Regions from separate parts of the Lysinibacillus sp. BSL11 genome, predicted to be linked through region 1. Evidence: a T-box and tRNA genes for the amino acid it is inferred to sense, from the RefSeq annotation. Region 1 holds a T-box; the other holds one or more tRNA genes.

Region 1 (20,040 bases):
GAAGATGCAATTAAAATGTCTAACTGGAACTTTATGTTACCGGGATTAGTGTATGAATATCAAGGTGTAGATGGATTAAAGACAGGTACAACAAACTTTGCAGGTCACTGCTTCACAGGTACTGCAGAGCGCAATGGTACTCGTTTGATTGCAGTTGTAATGAAGGCTGTTGATGCAAATGGACAAGGTTCATATGAAGCTCGCTTTGATGCCACAGCGAAATTATTTAACTACGGCTTTTCACAATTCTCAAAGCAGGAAATTTTACCAGGGAACTATACATTCAAAAATCAAAAAACAGTTAAAGTAACAAAAGGTAAAGAAGACAAAGTATCGATTGCAGTAAAAGAACCAATTTCATTTATGATTAAGTCTTCTGATAAAGACTTATATAAACCTACATTGGTTTTAGATAAAAAGAGTTTAGAGGCAGATGTTAAAAAAGACACTGTTGTAGGAAAGGTCGTTATTGAACGCACAGAAGGCACAGATTACGGCTTTATCGATGGCAAGGATATTTCATCCGATGTTGTCACAACAGAGGCTGTAGAGCGTGCTAGCGGTATCTCATTGTTCTTCCAAGGTGTAGGTAACTTCTTCGGTAATTTATGGGGAGGCATTACAGACTTTGTTGGTGGATTGTTTTAATATTTAAATAAGAGCACATGAATGTACTTAAGCATTCATGTGCTTTTTCACATTTTTACACGCTACAGCATACGCTAATAGGCGAAAGGATGTGGCTAAATGTGTGGCATTACAGGCTGGGCTAGTTTTCAAAAGGATTTAAGAACAAGTGACACAATATTAAAATCGATGACGCAAACATTAAATAAGAGAGGGCCAGATGATGAAAATATTTGGTGTAGTGAGCATATTGCATTTGGCCATCGACGGTTAGCTGTTATTGATTTAATCGGTGGTAAACAACCAATGAAAAAAATCCATGATGGTTTGAACTATGTCATTACATATAATGGCGAACTTTACAATACAGAAGAGCTACGTAAGGAACTTCAAAAAAGAGGGCACAGTTTTACAACACAATCAGATACTGAAGTACTATTAACTGCCTATATTGAATGGAAAGAGCAGTGTGTAGAATTTCTAAATGGTATTTTTGCCTTCGGTGTTTGGGATGAGCAAACACAGTCTTTATTTTTGTGTCGAGACCGACTAGGCGTAAAGCCCTTGTATTATACAGAGCAACAAGAAGGTGTACTTTTTGCATCGGAGGTGAAGGCTCTGCTAGCACACCCCACGGTTCAAGCATGTGTAAATGTTGAAGGGTTTGCAAGTATGATGGCTGTAGGGCCTTCTAGAGAGCCAGGTAAAACCCTTTTTCAAAATATTAAAGAATTACGGCCTGGCTATGCTATGCGATTCTCTAGAGAAGAAGGTTTAAGAAAGTGGCCGTATTGGCAGCTACAAAGTCGTAGACATGAAGAAACATTAGGAGAAACAATTGAACATGTTCGTTTTTTGTTAACGGATGCTATAGAACGTCAGCTAGTTTCAGATGTACCCATTTGTACGTTTCTTTCAGGAGGACTAGATTCCAGTATTATCACCGGCATTGCAGCAAATAGATTCCAACAGCAAAGCCATCAGTTGCATACGTATTCTATTGATTATGAAGATAATGAGCGATTCTTTAACCCGCATTCTTTCCAGACCTCCACAGATACGTACTGGATTCAAAAAATGACAGAAACTTTCAAGACAGCTCATCACGCAGAGGAGATCACTCAGCAACAGTTAATTGATTTATTAGTGGAATCGGTCATCGTTCGCGATTCTCCAGGTATGGCAGATGTAGATTCTTCGTTATTATGGTTTTGTCGTGAAATAAAAAGGGAATTTACTGTAGCGCTATCAGGAGAGTGTGCAGATGAAATTTTTGGTGGTTATCCATGGTTTAAAGATAGGATTACTGGTTTCCCTTGGATCCGTTCATTGTCTGAAAGAAGTGCATTACTCCAAGAGAAGTGGAACAAAAAATTAAAAATTGAAGCCTATGCACAACAACTATATACACAAACAATAGCTGAAGTTCCTTTGTTAGATGGAGAAGGTCTAGCAGAGGCAAAGCATCGCGAAATGTCCTACTTAAATATGCTATGGTTTATGCAAACATTATTAGAGCGGAAGGATCGTATGAGTATGGGGGCAAGTTTAGAGGTACGTGTCCCTTTTGCAGATCATCGGCTTGTAGAATATGCCTGGAATATTCCGTGGGAAATGAAGAATTTGGATGGAATAGAAAAAGGATTACTTCGAAAATCAATGGCACATCTATTGCCGAATGAAGTGTTATATCGTAAAAAAAATCCTTATCCCAAAACATATCATCCTGTCTATACAGCAGGAGTGCAAAAATGGTTGAAGGAAATTCTGCATGATAAAAATTCAATTTTGCATGAACTATTTGAACGACAAAAGCTTGCGGAGTTAATTGAATCGGGAGGTAGCTCTTTTAAGGTTCCATGGTATGGGCAATTAATGGCAGGTCCCCAGCTTTTAGCTTATCTAGGGCAAATTCATACTTGGTTTGAGCATTATCAAATTCAATTAATTGAGACTTAATATAAAACGCCCCATCTACATAGATGGGGCGTTTTTTTGTATACTCCAGCAATCCATCAACTGCTCAATGGATGATTCGATTGCTTGTACAGGAATCCCTCCAAAACCTAATAAAAATTGAGCTTGTGAAGATTCATAATCATCTAGTCTATAGGCTGATAATGGATAAATACCGATCTCTGCTTGAGAGGCGAGCTGTTGTAATTGTTTTTCTGAGAATGTGTGTTCAACCTCTAATAAAATATGCATACCCGCTTGTTCACCAGTAATGTTAATGGATGATGAATATTTTTCTAAAATAGAAGTTAGTTTATCATGTTTTTTACGATAAATTTTACGCATACGATTGAGATGCTTTGCAAAATGCCCATCACCCATAAAATTTGCCACAATATGCTGATCAAAACGAGGCACAGTTGATGAGTAATAATTAAAGACATCGTTATAAGTAGCAAGTAGCTTAGGTGGAAGTACAAAATAAGCTACTCGCAAGGATGGCATTAAAGATTTGGTAAAAGTACTCATGTAAATAACTTTATCGTTTCGATCTAATGCGTGTAGGGCAGGAATTGGTTTTCCAGCATAACGAAATTCCGAATCATAATCATCCTCAATAATATAACGAGATGTGCTTTGTGCCGCCCAATTTAAAGCCTGTGCTCGTCTTGTAGCAGATAATACAGCTCCAGTTGGGAACTGATGTGAGGGTGTAATATACACAACATTAGCATCTGTTTTTTCAAGATCATGAATAATTATGCCCTCTTCATCAACTGCAATTGGGTAAACTTTTCGTTTATGCTGGGAAAACATTCGATGGACGGCAGGGTATCCTGGGTTTTCTAATGCAAAGCTGGTGTCCTCACTAAAAAGACGGAGAATCATAGGGAGGAGCTGCTCCGTCCCTGAACCAATAACAATTTGTTCAGGGTGGCATACAACACCACGGGATTGATATAAATAATTAGCAATCTCTGTGCGTAAAGGCAGTTCACCTTGTGGTTCCCCTGTTAATAATAGCTCCTTTGAGGTATCGTCAAAAAGCTCTTTTGCATACTTTCTCCATGTTTGAAATGGAAAAGCATCGATATCAATAGATCCAGGATTAAAATCGATTTTGTAAGACTTTTTCTTAGGATATTCATTAATGGACGCCATAGTATCTTGTTGAATGTAAGGCAGTTCATCTATTTCTTCTACAAAATAGCCAATACGTGATTTGGACATAATATAGCCTTCAGCTAATAGCTGAGCATAGGCAATTTCAATTGTTGTTTGGGAAATGTTTAAAAAATCAGCTAATTTTCTTTTTGAAGGCAGTTTTTCTCCTACAGTTATTTTCTTAGAAATAATAGCTTCTTTAATACCGTTATAAAGCTGATCATAAAGCGGTTTATCACTATCCCTTTCAAGCTGGAATAAAAGCATATCCATGATCTGGAACCTCCTGACCCTATAAATATTTTAAAAACTGGATATTTTGATATGGTCAATTTCTATTATACTAAACTTCATCATAAAGGTGGAGGTTAGAAAATGAAACGAACAGGTACAGAGCTAGTAAAACGTGGAATGGCAGAAATGCAAAAAGGCGGCGTCATTATGGATGTCATTAATGCAGAGCAAGCAAAAATTGCAGAAGCTGCAGGTGCTGTAGCAGTTATGGCATTAGAAAGAGTACCTTCAGATATTCGGAAAGCAGGTGGCGTTGCACGCATGGCCGATCCTCGGATTGTTGAGGAAGTAATGGGAGCTGTAACTATTCCTGTCATGGCCAAAGCACGTATAGGTCATATTGTTGAAGCACGTGTTTTAGAAGCAATGGGTGTTGATTATATTGATGAAAGTGAAGTTTTAACACCAGCAGATGAAGAATACCATTTATTAAAAAGTGAATACACAGTACCGTTTGTGTGTGGCTGTCGTGATTTAGGGGAGGCAGCCCGTCGTATCGGGGAAGGTGCCTCGATGTTACGGACAAAAGGTGAACCAGGAACAGGGAATATTGTGGAGGCAGTTCGCCATATTCGTAAAGTAAATGCACAGGTTCGTAAAGTCGTAGGAATGACAGAGGATGAATTAATGACAGAGGCGAAATTACTAGGAGCTCCTTTCGAGTTATTAAGAGAAATTAAACGTCTTGGTCGTTTACCAGTAGTAAACTTCGCAGCAGGAGGAGTGGCGACGCCTGCTGATGCAGCCTTAATGATGGAACTTGGAGCTGATGGCGTTTTCGTTGGTTCAGGTATTTTTAAATCTGAGAAGCCAGAAAAATTTGCACGTGCCATTGTAGAGGCGACTACTCATTATAAAGACTATAAGCTTATTGCGGAAATATCAAAAGAGCTCGGCGTGCCAATGAAGGGGATTGATATTGCACAACTTGGACACAACGAGCGTATGCAAGAGCGAGGTTGGTAGCATGAAGCGAATTGGTGTATTAGCATTACAAGGAGCAGTTTGTGAGCATATACAAATGTTAGAGGCTCTTGGTTGCGAAGCAATTCAAGTAAAACAAAGAAAGGATTTAGGAAACCTAGATGGACTTGTGTTACCAGGTGGAGAAAGCACAACAATGAGAAAATTGCTGGATCGATTTGATCTACTGGAGCCAATTCGTGGACTTGCACAGCAAGGATTACCGATGCTTGGTACATGTGCGGGATTAATTTTATTAGCCAAGGATCTAATTGAAGATGAACCACATTTGGCTGTGATGGACGTGACTGTAGCAAGAAACTCATATGGACGTCAGGTGGATAGCTTCGAAGTACAACTAGATATTCCTAAAGTAGGTATAGGGATTCCAGCGGTATTTATTCGTGCACCTCATATTGAAGCGGTAGGTAAAGGTGTTGAAATTCTTGCACAACATGAAGGGAAAATAATCTTGGCACAAGATGGCCATATATTGGGTTGTTCGTTTCATCCCGAATTAACAGAGGATACACGAATTATTGAATATTTTGTATCCTCTATGGTATGACTTGCAAAATTTGTTTTCATATAGTACAGTATGGTTAAATTTTAAATAACTGAACACGATGATGGGAAGTAGTAGCAAGCACGTTTTTTTTAGAGAGTCAGCGGTTGGTGGAAGCTGATAAAAGCACTTGTGAATCCGTCCTGGAGTTGCACAGTCGAAGTGAATGAAGTAGGCTGTAGCCGGCTGAAATGCCGTTATGAAATAAGTGGATTAGGCAGAAGTATGTCTAGTCAATTAGGGTGGCAACGCGGGTAGCTCTCGTCCCTTTTTAGGGATGAGGGCTTTTTTGTGTTCATTTCGCTGCAACAATTATCCATCATGAAGAAACTATTGGAGGTATGAAGATGTTAGATATTAAACGCGTACGTGAGAATTTCACGGAAATTAAAGAGATGTTATTAACACGTAATGAGGACTTGGGAAATTTAGATGACTTTGAAGACTTAGATGCAAAACGTCGTGAATTAATTGCCAAAACAGAAGAATTAAAAGCGGAACGCAATAAAGTATCTGAACAAATCTCAGTTATGAAACGTAACAAAGAAAATGCTGATGAAGTCATTGCTCGTATGCGTCAGGTTGGCGATGAAATTAAAGAATTAGATGTACAATTAAATGATGTGGAAGAACGCTTTAAAGATATGATGATGCGTTTACCAAACATCCCACATGAATCTGTACCAGTAGGCACAACAGAGGACGACAATGTTGAGGAATATACATGGGGTGAAATTCCGACATTTGATTTTGATATTAAAGCACACTGGGACCTTGCTACGGATTTAAAAATTGTAGACTTTGAACGCGGCGCGAAAGTAACAGGTAGCCGTTTCTTATTCTATCGTGGTCTTGGTGCTCGTTTAGAAAGGGCATTAATGTCATTCATGATGGATTTACATGCAGAGGAGCATGGTTACGAGGAAATGCTACCACCTGTCATTGTTAATCGTGATAGCCTAACAGGTACAGGGCAACTTCCGAAATTTGAGGAAGATGTATTCAAATTAGAGGAAACAGATTATTTCATGATTCCAACTGCAGAAGTACCAGTAACGAACTTCTATCGAGATGAGATTTTACCGGCTGAAGCTTTACCACAAGGCTTTGCAGCGTATAGTGCATGCTTCCGTTCAGAAGCGGGTTCAGCAGGCCGTGATACACGTGGTTTAATTCGTCAACACCAGTTCAATAAAGTAGAATTAGTACGTTTTGTAAAACCAGAGGAGTCATACGAACAATTAGAGCTATTAACAAGTCATGCAGAAAAAGTATTACAATTATTAGGCTTACCATATCGTAAGTTAAAAATGTGTACAGCTGATTTAGGTTTTACTGCAGCGAAAAAATATGATTTAGAAGTTTGGATTCCTGCACAAAACATGTACCGTGAAATTTCTTCTTGCTCTAACTTTGAGGATTTTCAGGCACGACGAGCAAATATCCGCTTCCGTCGTGAGCCAAATGCTAAACCAGAATATGTGCACACATTAAACGGTTCAGGTCTTGCCATTGGCCGTACAGTTGCTGCTATTCTAGAAAACTACCAACAAGCTGATGGCAGCGTAGTACTTCCTGAAGTTTTAAGAACTTATATGGGCGGTAAAGAAGTAATCGCACCAAAATAAACAACAGATAAAGCTATTTTAGACAATTCCTTTATGGATGTTCTAAAATAGCTTTTTTGTGTTGCAAAAATTGAAATCTCTCATAATTTTTGAAAATTCGTTATAATGGGTAATATTCATGGGGACAAGGGGGAGAAATTCATGGAATTGCAACAATTTGCACAGGCTTTCAGTGAATTTGATAATGTTTTAATTACAGATGATAAAGGCTGTGCAATCTTTTATGACTTAGCAGATTTAAATATATTATTGGAAATCGGCTTAACACCAGATGAATTTTTTCAAAGCACTGTGACTGATAATTATCAAAATTTATCACCTGAGACAAGTACTGTCTTTCAAGTCATACAAACAGGGCAGCCAGTTTTATACTATGAACAACAACTTACAACATTAAACGGATTTAGTTATTTATCACTGAGTTCGACCTATCCCATTATGGAGCATGGAAAAGTCATTGGTGCCATTGAATTTTCAAAACATTTTTATGAAACTAAGCAAATTAAATACTTAGATAATTTCCTGGGACATAAATTATATCGAGATAATCATACGACCTACCGTTTGGAGGATTACATTACGACAAACGCCGAAATGAAAACTCAACTTGAAAAGGCACGTCGTAGTGCTCAAAAAAGTGCACCAGTTTTACTAACTGGGGAAACTGGAACTGGGAAAGATATTATCGCACAAGGCATACACAATGAAAGTGAACGCTATACAAAGCCGTTTATTACTTTGAACTGCTCAACATTAACAGAGGATAATATATTTACTCAGCTATATGGCTCGGACAATGAAGCAAAAAGTGGAAAGTTACAGGAGGCTAATGGTGGGACGTTATTCATTGACCACCTTAATTTATTGGATATCTCTTTGCAGGCGAAACTTTTACATGCGGTAGATATAAAAGTGTTAAATGGTGAGCCCTTAGATATACGGTATATTACTACTGTCAATGAAGATGTAGATAAACTATTAGCTGAAAAAAGGCTACGTGAGGATTTATTTTATCGCTTAAATGTTCTCCAAATTGATTTGCCACCGCTAAGATTAAGGAAGGAAGATATTCCAATTATCCTTGATTTTTATATACAATTTTACAATGAACATACACTACAGAAAAATGTAAGCTATCGTAATGAAGTAATTCAATTATTTTATGCCTATCATTGGCCGGGGAATGTACGAGAACTAAAAAGTGTTTAAAATATGAATTGTTGTAAAAAAAATTTTACAAAAAGGGGATAAAAATTTATCTCCTTTTTTCGTGTTCTTAAATTTTTTATTATTTAGATAAATCTTCTGTAAACGATTATAAAGGGGTTGAGGATATGTCTAAAGTTATACAGCATACGATAATCGTGGGGCTAGCCTTATTCGCTATATTTTTTGGTGCTGGGAATTTAATATTTCCGCCATCCATAGGAAATAGTGCAGGGGAATCTTGGATTTCCGCTTTGATGGGCTTTAGCTTAACGGGTGTTATTTTACCTGTGCTTGCGGTGTATGCAATTTATAATACTGGGGGAACTGTGGAAGCGCTCACAAGACCAATTGGAAATTGGTTTTATAAAGCCTTTAATACGGTCATGATGGTTTGTATTGGGATGGTTGTCACAATACCGAGGATGTCAGCGACAACTCATGAATTAGGGGTATCCCAAATTATTCCGAGCGTCCCTTTAATTGTGTCAGTATTAGCATTTTTCGCGATTTGCTTTTATTTTGCGATGGACCAATCAAATGTTATCGATAAGATTGGGAAATGGTTGACGCCTGTTCTTGTTCTTATCCTTATCATCCTCATTGGTAAAGGAGTACTAGACCCAATAGGAGGGGCAATTAATACAGGAGCAGAAAGGGTTTTTGCCAACTCCATAATAGCAGCCTATCAAACAGGAGATGTGGGAACAGGTATTCTTTGTGCTCCAATCTTTTTAGCAGCAATAGTTGGCTATGGCTATAAAGGGAAACAATCTAAAAAGGTCGCGCTTGGTGGAATGGCTATTGCTGCAATAGGGTTAATTGCAGTATATGGTGGCCTACTTTATTTAGGGGCTACAAGTAGTGGTATCATCACCAATCCTGGCAGTGATACAGAACTATTAGCGGGCATTGCCTTTAGTGTCATTGGTAATTTGGGGAAAGCGTTACTAGCTATATGTGTTGTTTTTGCCTGCTTAACATCAGCGATTGGCGTCATGGTCATATCATCACAGTTTTTAAATGAACTAACAAAAGAGAAACTTGGCTATAGAATGTGGGTCTTTATTATGTGTGTAGTAGGCGCAACTATTGGCTCCTTAGGTGTAGGTGCTATCGTCGAAATTACATTGCCGATTTTCTTGGTAATTTATCCAGTCATTATTGTACTTGTGCTACTGGGAGCCTGTGATCGTTTTGTACCGAATGCAGGAGCCTATAAAGGAACGGTACTATTTGCATTTCTAGTAAGTGTCGTTGAAACATTTGCTAGCTATGAAATTACAATACCTGGTGTGACACAGTTGGTCATGCATTTACCATTGCAGTCTAGTGGATTTGCTTGGATTATGCCATCTATTGTTGGCTTTATTATCGGTACTATTTTGCATAAGGTGCTGAAAGCAGAAGATCCTGAAAAATCTACTTTTGGTATGGAAGAAATAGGAGTTGAAAAATGATGAAAATTATTTGTAACGCAAAGATTTATACGGCAGATACTAATCAGCCATCAGCGACGGCTATGGTAATTGAAGGAGGAACTGTACTTTGGATTGGACAACAAGAAGATTTACCTCCCTATCATGGAGAAATAATAGATGTACAAGGAAAGGTCGTTATTCCTGGGATAATTGACGCTCATATGCATCCGATCATGTTAGCGGATGTTTTGGAACAATTGGCTTGTTTACCTCCATATATTTATTCTATTGAGGATATAATTAATGCACTAGCAAATTATGATGCAAGTCAGCGGGGATGGCTATTAGGCTGGGGCTATGATGAAGGGAAACTAAAGGAAAGAAGAGCGCCTTTAAAAGAGGACTTAGACCGTGTCTCTACAGAGTTACCTGTCATTGTTATGCGTACATGTGGTCATATCTTATCGGTCAATAGTAAAGCATTAGCAATCGCAGGTATTACAAAGGATACGCTTGATCCACAGGGTGGACAAATCGATCGGGATGAAGATGGAGAACCTACAGGCGTACTGCGTGAAAATGCACGTAATTTAGTACTACAGCATTTACCTACACCCTCTGAAGAAGAGATTGTCAAAAGGCTGCTAAGGCTATCACAAACTTTGGCATCCTATGGTGTAACAAGTATTACAGAACTAATGGCCACTGTAGCACCAATTGATTATTTAGGCCTGTATCGTAAAGCACGAGAGAAAGGCTTTAAGCAACGCGTAGCAGCTTATTATATCTGGGAGGATATTCAACGATATGAGCTGTTAACAGCAAATACTATTGATCGTTCTGCAGGAGCCTATATCGGAGGTATCAAGCTATTTTCAGATGGTAGTGTTTCAGGCCGTACAGCACTTGTTTCTGAGCCATTTTTGGGAAGTGATGAAAAAGGTATAGCGATGACTTCGAAAGAGGAGCTGCTAGCGGCGGCTGCGGTAGCAAAAGAATATGGTATTCAATTAGTGGTTCATGCAATGGGGGACAGAGCCATTGATCTAATTGTCGACACATTTTATGAGGAAAAGGCTTGGTTAACAGATGCACCGTCTGTTCGTATTGAGCATGCAGCCATGCCATCTAAAAGTGCCTTGCAAAAAGCTGCTGAATGGGGGATAGGCTTTGTGCCACAACCCATCTTCTTATTTTGTGAAATTGAGAGTTATTTAGAGAATCTAGGGCTTGAAAAAACACAGACATTGTATGGTGTACAAACATTTCTACAGAGGGGTATTGCGACAGCGCTCTCTTCAGATGCGCCTGCTACATCATGGGCAGAAGCGGCTAATCCCTTTGTGACGATACAAGCAGCTGTTACACGAAGAGCCTATGATGGCACAGATTTAGGCGCCTCAGAAAAAATCTCTGTAGAGGAGGCATTACAGCTATACACAGTTGATGCCAAGACGATGATTCGTATGGAGAACGTTGGTCAGTTAAAAGAGGGCTATGAAGCTAATTTTGTTGTACTAACAGACGATTTGCTGACGCTTTCACATAACCAGCTTATGCATGTAAAACCATTCGCTACATATATCGAAGGAGAATGTGTTTTTACACAATCCACTATTCAAGCTCAATAAATTAGATGAAGATGGTCGCTGCTACGACACATTTCATATATATCGCTATTCCCTTAAATATAAAAGGAAGGTGTCTCATGAGGAGGCACCTTCTTTAATGACCATTTATATCGTTGGAAGCTAATCGTGCTTTTTTCTCAGCTTTTTTACGATCTCTTAATGCCTTAAAAAAGTCTGTTAAAATTTGACCACATTCCTCGGCTAAAATCCCTTCTGTTACATCACATGCATGATTAAAGCGTTCATCATTTAATAAATGGTAAAGAGAATCTACACAGCCAGCTTTTTGATCTCTTGCCCCATAAACAACTCGAGGTACACGTGATTGGAGAATGGCCCCTGCACACATTGGACAAGGCTCCAATGTAACATAAAGAGTAGTATCCTCCAGTCGCCAACTCCCTATTTTTTTGCAGGCTTCTTGAATCACTAACAACTCCGCATGTGTTGTAGCATTTTGCGTTGTTTCTCTTAAATTATGCGCACGTGCAATGATTTTTCCTTCATAAACAAGTACTGCACCAATTGGTACTTCCCCAAGTAAGGCAGCCTGTTGAGCTTCCTCTAAGGCTTGTTTCATAAATAAACGATCTGCGTCAAAAATATCCACTCATATCTCTCCTTAACAGTAGTGTAGCGTGCTGAATTGGTAATTGCTACTGTTAACTTCTTTTCGGATGTTATATTCATCTATAATCATCGCAGCCATGCGTAAACGCTTCCCCTGTAATATGTCGAAGCATAAATACTTGTTGACATTCCTTATATATCCATATATATTTATATATGAACACATGCTCATATATAAATATTGAAGAATGGGGTAAACTTCTATGGATGAAAAATTAAACAGTTCAGAAATGCAAAAAAATATTGATCAGCATTTAGATGAAGAGACATTATTTGTAGTATCTCAGACTTTTAAAGCATTGAGTGATCCAACACGAATTCGTATTTTAAACTTACTTTGTTCAGATGAACATTCTGTTAATGATATTGCAGAAATTTTAGATTTAGGCCAATCAACCGTTTCCCACCAATTACGCTTTCTTAAAAATTTAAGATTGGTGAAATTTAGGAGAGAGGGAACAACCTTATATTATTCTAAGGACGATGATCACATTATGAATTTATTGAAGCAGGCCATTGAGCATGCGGCTCATAACTAAAATGAAATGGGGGAATAACAATGGGACATCAACACGACCATGGCCATGATCATACACATGGTGCAAATAAAAAGGTATTATTACTGTCGTTTATTATTATTACAGGGTATATGGTAGTGGAAGCCATTGGTGGCTTTTTAACAAATAGTTTGGCTCTTTTATCAGATGCAGGGCATATGTTAAGTGACTCTATCTCTTTAGGTATAGCGATGTTAGCTTTTATGTTTGGGGAAAAAGCTGCAAGCTATAGTAAAACATACGGCTATAAACGATTTGAGATTTTAGCTGCAGTACTGAATGGTATTACATTAATAGGAATCGCATTATTTATTTTCTATGAAGCAATTGAACGATTTACAAACCCACCAGAAGTAGCTACAACTGGAATGCTTATAATTAGTATAATTGGTTTGTTCGTTAACATTTTAGTTGCCTGGATTATGATGCGTGGAAGTGATACAAAGGATAATTTAAATATGCGCGGAGCATTTTTACATGTACTAAGTGATATGCTAGGGTCTGTAGGCGCTATTGTTGCGGCACTATTAATTATGTTTTTTGGCTGGGGCTGGGCAGATCCTCTTGCAAGCGTTATTGTTGCATTATTGGTCGTACGAAGTGGCTACCATGTCACGAAAGCCTCCATTCATGTCTTAATGGAGGGGACACCTTCAAATGTAGATGTTCAGGAGATTATTCAGTTAATAGAACAGACTGATGGAATAGAAAGTATCCACGATTTACACATCTGGACAATTACTAGTGGAACGAATGCATTATCCTGTCATGCGGTTGTCAATGATCAATTGAAAATAGCTGAGAGTGAGCATATCTTGCGGAAAATTGAACATAATCTTCAACATAAGGGCATTAAGCATGCAACAATTCAATTAGAAACATCCTTACATCGACATGATAATTCTATTTTATGTAAATTAGAAAATGACCATGAACATCATCATGATGATAAATAAAATTTTTTATGATTTGCATACCCTTCTTGGGTATAGTATGATAATTACAAATAGGAGGTGTAGTGAATGGAGGAGACAGTAAAAGAGGATGCTTGTCATACAGAGGAAGCTACGTCTTGCCGAAAAAGTCATCACCCTGAGCGTGTGAAAAAGGATTTAACAACTCGCTTAAATCGAATTGAAGGTCAGATTCGTGGTATTAAGGGAATGATTGATAAAGACGTTTACTGTGATGATATTATTACGCAACTATCAGCTACACAATCTGCATTAAATAGTGTGGCAAAAATATTATTAGAAGGTCATTTAAAGGGCTGTGTTGTGGATCGTCTATCAGAAGGCGATGAAGCAGTATTAGATGAGTTAGTCATAACGATTCAAAAGTTAATGAAAAAATAGATTGAAAACATACAAAAGGAGAGATTTAATTATGCAAAACGTAACATTAAACGTACAAGGAATGTCATGTGGTCATTGTGTAAATGCTGTGGAAAAAAGTGTTGGTGCTCTAGCTGGTGTTGAACAAGTAAAAGTTAATTTAGCAGATGGTTTAGTGGATATTGCATTTGATGATACACAAGTATCACTTGACCAAATTAAAGAAACAATTGATGACCAAGGATATGACGTAAAATAATAATTGTAGAGTGCTCCAGTAGCACTCTCTTATTTTCAAAAAAATATACCCCCTGTTGGTATAAGGAGAGGTGAATGGTAAATGAGTTCTGCTAGTAAAGAAGCTAATTTGCAAATTACGGGTATGACGTGTGCAGCCTGTGCCACTCGTATAGAAAAAGGTTTAAATAAAATGGATGGTGTAGAACATGCAACAGTAAATTTAGCACTTGAAAAATCATCTATTAAATATGACCCAACTAAACTAAGTGAAGCAGATTTTGAAAGGAAAATAGAAGCACTTGGCTATGGTGTTGTTAAACAAAAAGCTGAGCTTGATATTACAGGAATGACATGTGCAGCTTGTGCGACTCGCATTGAAAAAGGGTTAAATAAGCTAAGTGGTATTTCCTCTGCTAATGTTAACTTAGCACTGGAAAAAGCGATGATTGAGTTTAATCCTTCGGAAGTATCCATCGCAGATATCATTACAAAGGTTGAGAAGCTAGGCTATGGGGCACATCAAAAGGCAGATGAACAGGAAACCGTAGATCATCGCGAAAAAGCAATTAAACAGCAACAACATAAATTTATTTTATCGGCTATTCTTTCATTACCACTGCTTTGGACGATGGTTGGTCATTTTTCCTTTACATCATTTTTATATGTTCCAGAATTTCTAATGAATCCATGGGTCCAAATGGTATTGGCTACGCCTGTGCAATTTATTATTGGTAAACAATTTTATGTAGGGGCATATAAAGCATTACGCAATGGTAGTGCAAATATGGATGTGCTTGTTGTTATGGGGACTTCAGCGGCCTATTTCTATAGTGTCTATCAAGCGATTGTAACGATAGGATCACATCATGGTCCACATCTTTATTTTGAAACCAGCGCTGTATTAATTACACTTATTTTATTAGGTAAATTATTTGAGGCAAAGGCAAAAGGACGTTCATCTGAAGCCATAAAAAAACTAATGGGACTTCAAGCAAAGACAGCTATCGTTGTACGTGACGGTATAGAAAAGGAGGTCCCATTAGAGGAAGTTATCATTGGCGATGTTATTTTAGTGAAACCAGGTGAAAAAATTCCTGTAGATGGTGAGGTAATAGAGGGGACAACAGCTGTTGATGAATCGATGTTAACAGGAGAGAGTCTACCAGTTGATAAAAAGCAAGGTGATCAATTATTTGGCTCAACTATTAACAAAAATGGTTTTATTAAAATGACTGCAACAAAGGTTGGTCGTGATACAGCATTGGCACAAATTATTAAAGTGGTCGAAGATGCTCAAGGATCGAAAGCACCTATTCAACGTTTAGCAGATCAGATTTCGGGAATTTTCGTACCTATTGTAGTTGGCATAGCCATTGTAACCTTTTTCATTTGGATTATTTGGGTCCGTCCAGGGGAATTTACACCTGCTTTAGAGGTATTAATCGCAGTTCTTGTTATTGCTTGTCCATGTGCACTTGGGTTAGCAACACCAACTTCAATAATGGCAGGCTCTGGACGTGCAGCTGAGTTTGGTATTTTATTTAAAGGTGGAGAACATTTAGAGCAAACACAAGGCATAGATACAGTTGTTGTAGATAAAACAGGAACAGTGACACATGGTAAACCCGAGCTTACAGATGTTCTGTTAGCACCAGAGCAAGATGAAGCACGCTTTTTATCCTTAATCGGGGCAGCAGAGAAGCAGTCAGAGCATCCACTAGCAGAAGCCATTGTTCAAGGCATAGAAAAACGCGGCATAGCTTTAGGTGACGTTCAATTCTTTGAAGCAATACCGGGTTATGGTGTGCAGGCAACTGTCTCAGGTCAAGGTGTTATCATTGGCACACGTAAATTAATGCAACAATATGGTATTCATATTAATAATATTTTACCAACAATGGAGCAACTAGAACGAAATGGTAAGACAGCCATGTTAGCAGCCATCAATGGGCAATATGCAGGTTTAGTAGCTGTGGCTGATACCGTGAAAGATACATCAAAAGAAGCTATTCGTCGTTTACAGGATATGGATATTACGGTCATCATGATGACTGGTGATAACGAGCGTACTGCTCAAGCAATTGGAACAGAGGTAGGCGTGAATCATGTTATTGCAGAAGTCTTACCAGAAGGTAAAGCTGATGAAGTGAAAAAACTTCAAGCCCAAGGGAAAAAAGTGGCGATGGTAGGTGATGGTATTAATGACGCACCTGCCTTAGCAACAGCGAATATTGGGATGGCAATTGGTACAGGGACAGATGTGGCAATGGAAGCAGCCGATATTACGCTTATTCGTGGAGATTTAAATAGTATCGCGGATGCCATTCTAATGAGTAGAAAAACAATGCGTAATATTAAACAAAATCTATTTTGGGCATTTGCTTATAATACATTAGGTATTCCAATTGCTGCACTCGGTCTGCTTGCGCCATGGGTAGCAGGCGCAGCGATGGCCTTTAGTTCAGTTTCGGTCGTATTAAATGCACTTCGTTTACAACGAGTGAAATTATAAGTTGGTATAAAAGGCATCGGGAAGTAGATTCTCGATGTCTTTTTTCTATGTCACTAAGAAGAATACCCCAGGTAAATTTACTAGAACAATAGGTTGATTCTGTTTTTCATTTTCCTACTATGATAAAATGAAAGGCACTGATTCATTTTATGTAGGACACAATGATCGAATCCATAGAACAAAAGGAGGAGCTTCTGGTGACGGTTCCATTTGTTACGGTAGAAGGTCCGATTGGTGTTGGTAAAACCTCTTTATCGAAAGAGATAGCAGCGACATTTAATTACCATCTATTAAAAGAAATTGTAGACGAAAACCCTTTTTTAAATAAGTTTTATGAAGACATTGAAGAGTGGAGTTTCCAAACGGAAATGTTCTTCCTTTGTAATCGCTATAAGCAACTAACCGATATTAAAAAATTTCGTTTAACACATGCCAAACCTGTTGTAGCAGACTATAATATTTTTAAAAATTTAATATTTGCGAAGCGTACATTGGCACCAACTGAATACGAGAAGTATGAGGAGATCTATAGAATTTTAACGAAAGACATGCCTGTTCCAAATGTAGTGGTTTATTTACATGCCAGTGTTGAGACATTAATGAAGCGTATCGCCATGCGAGGGCGAGAGTTTGAAAAGATGATTTCACGTGATTACATGGAGCAGCTTGTGGCCGACTATCATTCTTTTATCGAGCATTTTGAGAGCATGCATCCCGAAATTCCAGTTATTCGATTTAATGGAGATCAGCTTGATTTTGTAAAAAATCCAAATGATTTAAATCATGTTTTAAAAATAATTAAAGATACGTTACAACAAAGGAGTTTGCAATAATGAATTTAAGAGAGAAGTACGATATTCCACCACAAACGGTTATTACGATTGCTGGTACTGTTGGGGTAGGAAAATCGACGATGACAAAGGCTTTAGCAGAGGCACTGAACTTTCGTACCTCGTTCGAGAAAGTAGACACAAATCCATACCTTGATAAATTTTATGAGGACTTTGAAAAATGGAGCTTTCATTTACAGGTCTATTTTTTAGCAGAGCGTTTTAAAGAACAGAAGCGTATTTTTGAATATGGTGGAGGATTTGTACAAGATCGTTCTATTTATGAGGATACTGGCATTTTTGCTAAGATGCATTATGATAAAGGAACAATGAGCCCAACAGATTATGAGACTTATACAAATTTGTTTGATGCAATGGTAATGACACCTTATTTCCCACATCCAGATTTGCTTGTCTATCTTGAAGGACCTATTGATGCAGTTATTGGACGTATTCAAGAGCGTGGACGTACAATGGAGCAACAAACACCGAATGATTATTGGATAGAAATGCATGAACGCTATGAAAATTGGATAAATAATTTTAATTCCTGTCCAGTTCTACGTTTAGATATTAATGATTATGATTTATTAAAAAATCCTGATGCCATTGAATCAATTGTAAGCCGTATCAGTCATATGCTAAAACAAACAAGCCATTTACGAAAATAAAAGTAAAATAAATGACCAAAAAACGTGAGACAATATATAGCCGATTGTTTCACGTTTTTTGAATAGGAGGGATTATTATAAGAATCGCAGTGTATTGCGGATCCGGTTTGGGTAAAAGCCCTATTTATGCAGAGAAAGCGGCTGAGCTTGGTACAGCACTGGCAAAAAACGGTCACGGGGTTGTCTATGGTGGTTCTAAAACAGGCCTAATGGGGAAGGTGGCCGATGCTGTTTTAGCAGCTGGAGGAGAAGTGATTGGTGTGATGCCAACACATTTACAAAAGCGTGAATTGGCACATGCCTCATTAACAGAAATTCATATCGTAGACTCTATGCATATTCGTAAAGCTAAAATGGCCGAGTTAGCAGATGCTTTTATTGCTCTGCCAGGTGGCGCAGGGACTTTAGATGAATATTTTGAGGTATTTACTTGGGCTCAGATTGGACTTCATACAAAACCTGTCATTTTATATAATGTCCATGGATTCTATGATGCACTTCTACAGCATTTTAAAACAATGCTAGAGGAAGGCTTTATACGTGCAGAGCAAAAGAAGTTCTTACGTGTAGCGGCTACCTCTGAAGGGATTTTACGTTTATTAAAAAAACATGGATGAACTCTCTCCATGTTTTTTATCTTGATGCAGCAGGTGCACTAACATCCGCTGCAATTACACTGAGGCATAATTAATGTAATATAAAAGTAAAATAATTAAATTTTAAGTAAAAAATTAGTAATGGATGGGGTGTTCTTTATGCATAGTGTAGAGGCTCAAGTAACCGATGATTTAGTAGTACAGGCTATTGAACGCAATATAGCCATTATCCGCTTCGATATGGATAGAAGAGTGGCGTATGTCAATGAACTATTTGCTCAAACATTGGGCTATACAGTGCAGGAAATGCTAGGAAAACATCATAAAGACTTTTGTTTGCCTGATTTCATTAATAGTATGGAGTACGATAAATTTTGGCGCAACCTAACGGCAGGAAACAGCTATCAGGACAAAATAGAAAGAATTGATGCTAGAGGTAATATAATTTGGCTGGAAGCGACATATATGCCTGTCTTCGCAAATAATACAAGAAAAGTAATAGGTGTATCCAAAATAGCTACCAATATCACTGAACGGCAACATGAGATTGTTAGTGTTGCTGACAAGTTGAAGGGCATGTCTAATAAGCTTTACCAGCGTTCAGAGGCGGGCATTCAAAATAGCCAAGATCTACTAGAAACCATTAAAGTAGTTTCAAAGGAATCAAATGAAAATGTAAGTAATCTTGTGCAACTTCAGAAACAAGCAGATTCTATTAAAGGAATAGTCAAGACTGTACAAGAAATTGCCTCACAAACTAATTTATTAGCATTAAATGCAGCTATTGAAGCCGCTAGGGCTGGAGAATATGGTAGAGGTTTTGATGTAGTAGCGAAAGAGGTACGCAAGCTTTCTGTAAGAGTTGAACAATCTATTTCAGAAGTGAAGGATAATGTAGAGGGCATTGAGCGAGAAATTGGTCAGGTGACTGATAGTATTACAAAAATAGCAGAAAAAATAGATAAAACAAATGAACAAATTACTGTCACAGCGAAAGACTTTAGTGAAATAGCGTCTGCTGCTGAAGCCTTAGACGAGCAATCAAAGCAATTTATTGAAATTATTTAATTCTACTAATGACTACTATTTTCGAGATATATTGAAATAGGATATATTTTTTATTTACAATACTAGTGTAAGTCATTAATCACAATAGGGGTGTTATGTATGACAAAAGTGGAAGTAAGCTTTCAGCATTTACCAACAACAGCTATT
Region 2 (7,270 bases), on a different contig from region 1:
GATGTCCAAAATTGCGTTTCGTTCACTAACTGAAGCTAGTTACTTAAAACTTTATTGATTACGTTTTGCTTGTTCAGTTTTCAAGGTTCATTTTGTTTACTGCTGTTTCAGCAGCAACTCTTATATAATATCATGCGCCACACACCGTGTCAACAATAATTTTAAAATTATTTTTCCGTTTCAATCAGTTGTATTAGCGACTTTTATAACTATACCATAATCTTTTTATATTGCAAGCCTTTTATAAAATAAATATTAAAGCTGTTATTCCTAAGACACCAGGAATACCTAAAACAGCGATTGTTAAGACCGAAAACAGATTGATTGGCACATTATATCCTATATAACCAATACCTAAATGGATTACGAATAATAGTAGAAAAGCAAATGCAAATCTAAACCAAAACACCGATAATCCTTCTAAGATTTTACCCATTTTAGCATGTCTTATTATTACATAAAGAAAAAGAAGCCCGACAGGAATACAAATACTCATAATTACTAACTCAGACATATAGTTGCCCCCTCAATTAAATAATTATGAAAGTTTATGTTTCCTGTTTTGCTTCTATGAATATTTTACAAAGAACTATTTTATTAATACCTTACGAATTCTAGCTTCCTTAAACAAATAGAAATGAATACTTTCTGCTGTTTTGCGTTGAGCAATTACACCTAGGTCATAATCATCCATTAATTCTTCTATTATCTTTGCCTGCTGTAAATCCTCTTTTGTTTCTTTAATCAGATTCACAAGCTTATCATCAAATTCCTTTTTTAATTTCCCTTTACTACGGAAGAACATACTAATCCCTCACTCATAACTCGCGTCGGCCTTCCATTGCCTTAGACAGCGTAACCTCATCTGCGTATTCTAGATCTCCACCTACTGGCAATCCATGAGCAATACGAGTTGTACGAATGCCTGACGGTTTGACAAGGCGAGAAATATACATAGCGGTTGCCTCACCCTCGATTGTTGAATTTGTAGCTAAAATAAGTTCTTGGACACTTTCATCTTGCAAGCGCACTAGCAAAGAAGCAACATTAATGTCTTCTGGACCAATACCATCCATTGGTGAAATAGCTCCTTGAAGTACATGGTACATACCGTTGTAGTCACGCATTTTTTCCATTGCAATCACATCTTTTGTATCTTGTACAACACAAATAATAGAATGATCTCGCTGCTTATCTGTACATATGTGACAAGGATCTACATCCGTTATATTGCCACAAATAGAACAGTAGCTTAGGTTTCGTTTAGCATCAATTAGTGCTTTAGAGAAAGATAATACATCGTCTTCCTTCATTGTTAACACAAAAAACGCCAGACGAGCCGCAGTTTTCGGCCCGATACCTGGCAATTTCATAAAACTATCGATCAATTTAGATATTGGTTCTGGGTAGTACATATGAATACCTCCTAGAATGGAAGGTTTAAGCCTTGCGTGAATTTACCCATAGTTGAGTTTGTTTTTTCTTCTACTTTTTTCAACGCTTCATTTGTTGCAATAACAATTAGGTCTTGTAGCATTTCGATATCTTCTGGGTCTACTACAGATTCATCTAGATTTACTGAAACTACTTCACGCTGACCAGAAACTGTTACTTTCACCATACCGCCGCCTGCAACACCTTCAAATTGCTCAGCATTTAGAGCTTCTTGAGCCTCCATCATTTCCTTTTGCATTTTTTGCATTTTTTTCATCATACCTTGCATATTTCCCATTCCACGCATAAATGTTTCCTCCTAAAAATTTAATCTTCAATAATTTCAACAAAATCTTTACCAAAGAGCTTTTCAGCCTCTGTTACAAGTGGGTCTTGTGAAGCAAGAGGTTGGGCATCATCGATAAATGGTTCTTCTGGCATTTCTGCCGGTGGTGGCTCTAATAATTCTTCTCCATGCTCTGATTCAGTCTGTGATTTCTTTTGCTGCAGACCATGATCACGAATAAACTCTTCACGCATTTTTAACCACGATTCTTCTGGTATACATAGCATCTCGTACATTGTACCAGTTTGCCCTGCAATTAATTGTGTAAAGTGAGCCTTTAAAGACTGGTTGTCGGCAACCATCTGACAATGAATATCATACTTGAATTTTAACACAAAAGCACTTGAAGATGCCGCAACAGGTTCGGCTTCTGCTAAAAGAGCCGATTGTGATTTTTGCATTTGACTTAAGGCTTGTGCCCAAATGGACTTAATACGTTGCACATCCTGCTTTGTTGCATCTTTCAGCACTTCCTGAATACGACCTGTAGGTGCTTTATAACCATTCGGGCTTTTAGCTCGAGGCCGTTGCTCTTTTTGTGCTGTCGTCGTTTGCATAGGTGTCCCCGTTTGCAGTTGTAAGGATAGTTGCTGAACCAGTTGTTCAAGAGCTACAATTTTTTGAGTGAGATCAGGGTTTTCTCCCATTTCATTTGTAGTCACCGTCTGATGGGCTATCCCTCCTGAAAACTGTACCATTTTAAGCAAAGCCGTCTCTAAATAAATTTTGGTATGGTGAGAGAAACGCATCTCTTGCTGTGTCTTTGCAAGTATATCAATATATCCATAAAGCATATTTGGTGCAAACTCGTGCGCTAAAGTGAATACACGTTCCTCAGGAGATACAAGCTCTAAAAGTTCAGCTAAATCATCACTTGTTTGAAGTAATAATAAATCGCGGAAAAATGTAATTAAATCCTCTGAGAGTCGCAAAGGGTCCTTACCGTCAGCTATAAGTTGCTCTAAAAGGGTAAGCATTTGCGCAACATCTTTTACTTTGAGTGCCTCCGCTAGATCATAAAAAACATCCTGACTAATAGAACCTGTAACTAACAACGTATCCTCAAGTTTTAATTTTTCGCCACTAAAAGACACAACTTGGTCCAATAAGCTTAAAGCATCACGCATTCCCCCTGCGGCTGATTGTGCAATCACCTTTAAACCTTGTTCTTCATATGGTAAGTCAATATCTTCTAAAACAACTTTCATACGTTCAATAATATCATTAGTAGAAAGTCGTTTAAAATCAAAGCGCTGACAACGAGAAATGATCGTAGCAGGCAATTTATGAGGCTCTGTAGTTGCTAAAATAAACACGGCATGAGGAGGTGGTTCTTCCAACGTTTTTAAAAGAGCGTTAAAAGCACTTGTAGAAAGCATATGCACTTCGTCTATGATGTACACCTTATATCTACTGCTTGCAGGAGCAAAACGCACCTTTTCTATGATATCCCTTATCTCTTCAACACGTGAATTTGAGGCTGCATCAAATTCAATTACATCTGGATGAGAACCATCTGTAATACTTATGCATGTAGCACATTCATTACACGGCTCTTTCGATGGTGCATGTTCACAATTCAAGGCCTTCGCAAAGATTTTAGCAGTACTTGTTTTCCCTGTACCACGGGGCCCAGAAAACAAGTAAGCATGTGTTGTTTTATTTGCTAGGAGAGCATTTTGTAGCGTTCTTTTGACATGTGTTTGACCAGACATTTCTCGAAAAGATTGCGGTCTATACACACGGTAAAATGCTTGATACGTCACTGATTTCCTCTCTCCTTCTCCATTTAATTGAATAGTTTTATTATAGCATTTGCTGCATTATATAGAAAATGAAGTTGCTAAATTTAAAATAAAAAAGCATCCGCCTATAATAGACGGATGCTTTGAATTGGCAATTTAATGCCGTGCACCTTTCCTTGACAGCCGCACATAAGCGTTACTCTTGTCGTTAGCTCAGATTAGGCAACCCCGCGGCACATGAATAAGACCACTTAATGCTGCTTCCTTCCGGACCTGACATGGTTCATGGGTATCCATTGCGCAGGACCCAATCGTCAACACTACGTGCAAAAGGCAGACCAAACAATACGGACAGCCTCGAAAAAGGAATTCAGTCTCGCTAGAGCGGATTGCGAGTTACAGGACACCGCTACCTTCCCACCTAGCACGGCAATAACTAGTATACTGACTGTTTGTATAAAATGCAACTTAATGCACAAATTATTTATTTCTAAGTGACGATTTAAACATTATATATTTTTTCAAAAATTATCTTGACGTTCGTTTCTAGTTATGATAAATTTATTTTTGTCGATAAGACAGTAAAGCAATATAACATGGAGGTATACCCAAGTCTGGCTGAAGGGATCGGTCTTGAAAACCGACAGGCGGGTAACACCGCGCGGGGGTTCGAATCCCTCTACCTCCTCCAGTTTTAAATTTCCGACTACGAATGTAGCCGTTTTTTTTTTGCCTAAATTGTATGTATTACTTGTTAGATACCACTTCCGCCTCGGTTGTGGTATTTTTTATTATATCAATGATGGGAGGTTGTTGAATTGCAATCGAAATTACTTATGACGCGTGCTTCCCTTACTTGGATTTTCATTATTGCTGTTATGACCGCAATAGGTAGTGAAATTAAAATTATGCCTTTTGCTAATACAACTTTCCGTTTTGGTTTAGGAACAATTGTCTTCTTTTTATGCACATTAATTAAACCTACACCAATTATTTTAGCAGGTGTAGCTACCGGTATTGTGACAACTATTTTTCGGGTTATTAATTCGACATTACATGATGTTCTGATTGCCGAGAGTATATTTAACCATTTACCAGCCGGTTTATTTTATGTATTGTTTGCAGTATGCCTGCAAATTTTAGATATTCAACAATACAGAGAAAAGCCACTAAAACTTGGTTTACTCGTTGCTTTTAGTGAGGTCATCAGTAATTTAGCTGAACAAATTTTCCGATTTTTTGTCCAAACATATACTTTTTTATTTCTCCATGATCTCTTGATCCTATTAGCGGTAGCATTATTACGAAGCTTTTTTGTAGTAGGGATTTACAGCTCTATTTTGATAGCTGAACAAAAAAAGCGGGTACAAGAAATGCTGAATATTGGATCTGATCTCTATGTGGAGACACTATATTTAAAAAAGTCAATGAATCATATTGAAACAATTACAGGTAGTGGTTATGAATTATATCGTCAGTTAAAGACGCTAGGTTTTCGAGCGGAAAGTTTACAAGCACTTCATATTGCCCAGGAAATCCATGAAGTGAAAAAGGATTCTCAACGGATATATGCTGGTATTTCAAAGATTGTCGGGGAAAAGAGCTTTGGCCCTTTTGTATTATCTGAATTATTGCATTATATTGAAGAAGGTAATAGGAAATATGCAGAATTACTTGGTAAGGAAATACAATTTCATACATGTATAGACTTTGATTTTCAAACGAAAGATCATATTGCACTCCTTGCTCTATTAAATAATTTATCAGCCAATGCTGTTGAGGCTATTGAAAAGCAAGGGATCATTTCTATTGCTATTGAGCGCCAAGAGGATAATACTGTAATAACCGTATGTGATAATGGACAAGGGATTTCCCAAGCAGATATTTCTGTTATTTTTGAACCTGGATACACCACTAAATTCAATGTTGATGGTGTTGCAGCAACTGGCATTGGGCTTTCGCATGTTGCTGAACTAGTAGAAAAATTAAAAGGCTCAATAACCGTTGAATCAAACAATCAATACACAACGTTTAAAATCATAATTCCTACGCAAACTATTCAAACGGGAGAGACTTAAATGAGGTATTTTATTGTAGATGATGATCGTGCAAGTCGTGTTATGTTAAAGCAAATTATTGAAGATAGCGGGTTAGGAACAGTTATTGGTGAGGCTCGAAATGGTGAAGATGCCATTCCGCAAATTTTAATGACACAGCCAGAGTTTGTACTTATTGATTTACTGATGCCTAAGCTTGATGGTATAGCAACTGTGGAACAACTTATGCAAAATCGTTTCGAGGGACAATTTATTATGATTTCACAGGTAGTGAATAAGGAAATGGTTGGCGAAGCCTATGAGCAAGGAATTGATTTCTTCATTCATAAACCAATCAATCGTATTGAAGTTGAAAATGTTTTAAAAAAAACAACTGAACAATTTCGACTTAAAAATTCACTATTAGTGATACGTCAATCACTTACAAACATTGAGTTAAGTGAACAAAAGACTCATAAAGCTACATCACGAGACCATATTCAATCTATTTTGAATGATATGGGGATTGTCGGGGAAATTGGTAGTGAGGATATCATTGCCATTATAGAAACATTACTTGCTCACCAGCACAAGATTGCACCCCTTCCTCCATTAAAGGAGCTTTATGAAGAAATTGCAGCTGTGACCAAGGCTACGCCAGATGAAATTTTAAAAGAGAGTAAGGCCATCGAGCAGCGTGTGCGTCGTACAATATTAGCTGCCATGATTAATCTTGCTAATTTAGGGGTTGTTGATTACACAAACTCAGAATTCGAGTACTATGCCCCTCGCTATTTTGATTTTAAAGAAATTCGTCAGCTCATGACACAGATTGAAGATCACGATAATCGTAAAGCAAAGGTAAATATTAAGAAGTTTATTCAAGTGTTATATTCAGACATTTTAACAAAAGTAAATTAATTTTCTCGGATTTTGTCGGATTCCATAAGTCCTCCGTATTATTAAAGTAAGGCGTGTCCTAAAAATTTAATATTAGGGGAGGTACAAAGGATTTGAAAAAGAAATTTAAAGTCAGTTTAGCCGCTCAGATTTTAATCGGTTTGATTTTAGGGATCATTGTTGGTGGTATCTTTTACGGAAACCCCAAAATTGAGACATATCTACAACCATTAGGGGATATATTTTTACATCTTATTAAGATGATTGTTGTACCGATTATTATTTCGACATTAATCGTTGGTGTTGCTGGTACTGGAGATATGAAGCAACTTGGACGATTAGGCGGGAAATCAATAATTTACTTTGAGATTATTACTACAGTTGCAATCGTAGTTGGATTACTTTCTGCAAACATTTTCCAACCTGGTGCAGGTATTAACATGAATGAATTATCTCAAGGGGATATTTCGAAGTATGTATCAACAACTGAGGAAGTACAGCATGAAGGACCATTTGATATCATTGTAGGCATTGTCCCAACAAATATTATTCAGTCAATGGCTGAAGGTAATATGCTAGCAATTATCTTCTTCTCAGTTATTTTCGGTTTAGGGGTTGCTGCAGTAGGTGATCGAGGGAAACCAGTCTTAGACTTCTTCCAAGGGGTAGCAGATGCTATGTTCTGGGTAACAAACCTCGTAATGAAATTCGCTCCACTAGGGGTATTTGGTTTAATTGGTGTAACCGTTTCCAAATATGGATTTGCTTCACTGGTTCCACTTGCCAAATTGGCAATTCTTGTTTATGCA

What was found. A T-box is a leader RNA that pairs with one kind of tRNA and senses whether it is charged. The one in region 1 lies ahead of serS (serine--tRNA ligase), so its partner is inferred to be a tRNA-Ser.
Region 2: it has a tRNA-Ser gene. The T-box ahead of serS (serine--tRNA ligase) is inferred to sense a tRNA for this amino acid. The anticodon was not compared.

The regions. Positions count from the first base shown of each region.
Region 1 covers NZ_JAVGCX010000029.1:2,696-22,735, forward strand. Annotated here, with positions in the region: gene RCJ95_RS23175 (D-alanyl-D-alanine carboxypeptidase family protein) at 1-648, shown strand, start outside; gene asnB (asparagine synthase (glutamine-hydrolyzing)) at 748-2,586, shown strand; gene pdxR (MocR-like pyridoxine biosynthesis transcription factor PdxR) at 2,602-4,020, opposite strand; gene pdxS (pyridoxal 5'-phosphate synthase lyase subunit PdxS) at 4,123-5,007, shown strand; gene pdxT (pyridoxal 5'-phosphate synthase glutaminase subunit PdxT) at 5,009-5,572, shown strand; T-box leader at 5,622-5,841, shown strand; gene serS (serine--tRNA ligase) at 5,917-7,197, shown strand; gene RCJ95_RS23205 (sigma 54-interacting transcriptional regulator) at 7,339-8,406, shown strand; gene brnQ (branched-chain amino acid transport system II carrier protein) at 8,532-9,863, shown strand; gene RCJ95_RS23215 (amidohydrolase) at 9,860-11,455, shown strand; gene tadA (tRNA adenosine(34) deaminase TadA) at 11,550-12,065, opposite strand; gene RCJ95_RS23225 (ArsR/SmtB family transcription factor) at 12,289-12,624, shown strand; gene RCJ95_RS23230 (cation diffusion facilitator family transporter) at 12,645-13,598, shown strand; gene RCJ95_RS23235 (metal-sensing transcriptional repressor) at 13,665-13,997, shown strand; gene copZ (copper chaperone CopZ) at 14,029-14,235, shown strand; gene RCJ95_RS23245 (heavy metal translocating P-type ATPase) at 14,317-16,728, shown strand; gene RCJ95_RS23250 (deoxynucleoside kinase) at 16,926-17,561, shown strand; gene RCJ95_RS23255 (deoxynucleoside kinase) at 17,561-18,229, shown strand; gene RCJ95_RS23260 (LOG family protein) at 18,319-18,846, shown strand; gene RCJ95_RS23265 (methyl-accepting chemotaxis protein) at 18,985-19,893, shown strand; gene RCJ95_RS23270 (RraA family protein) at 19,993-20,040, shown strand, end outside.
Region 2 covers NZ_JAVGCX010000033.1:114-7,383, forward strand. Annotated here, with positions in the region: gene RCJ95_RS23560 (pro-sigmaK processing inhibitor BofA family protein) at 242-514, opposite strand; gene RCJ95_RS23565 (YaaL family protein) at 590-805, opposite strand; gene recR (recombination mediator RecR) at 819-1,415, opposite strand; gene RCJ95_RS23575 (YbaB/EbfC family nucleoid-associated protein) at 1,427-1,741, opposite strand; gene dnaX (DNA polymerase III subunit gamma/tau) at 1,762-3,546, opposite strand; RNA gene ffs (signal recognition particle sRNA large type) at 3,688-3,955, opposite strand; tRNA gene RCJ95_RS23590 (tRNA-Ser) at 4,124-4,216, shown strand; gene RCJ95_RS23595 (sensor histidine kinase) at 4,344-5,603, shown strand; gene RCJ95_RS23600 (response regulator) at 5,604-6,482, shown strand; gene RCJ95_RS23605 (cation:dicarboxylate symporter family transporter) at 6,575-7,270, shown strand, end outside.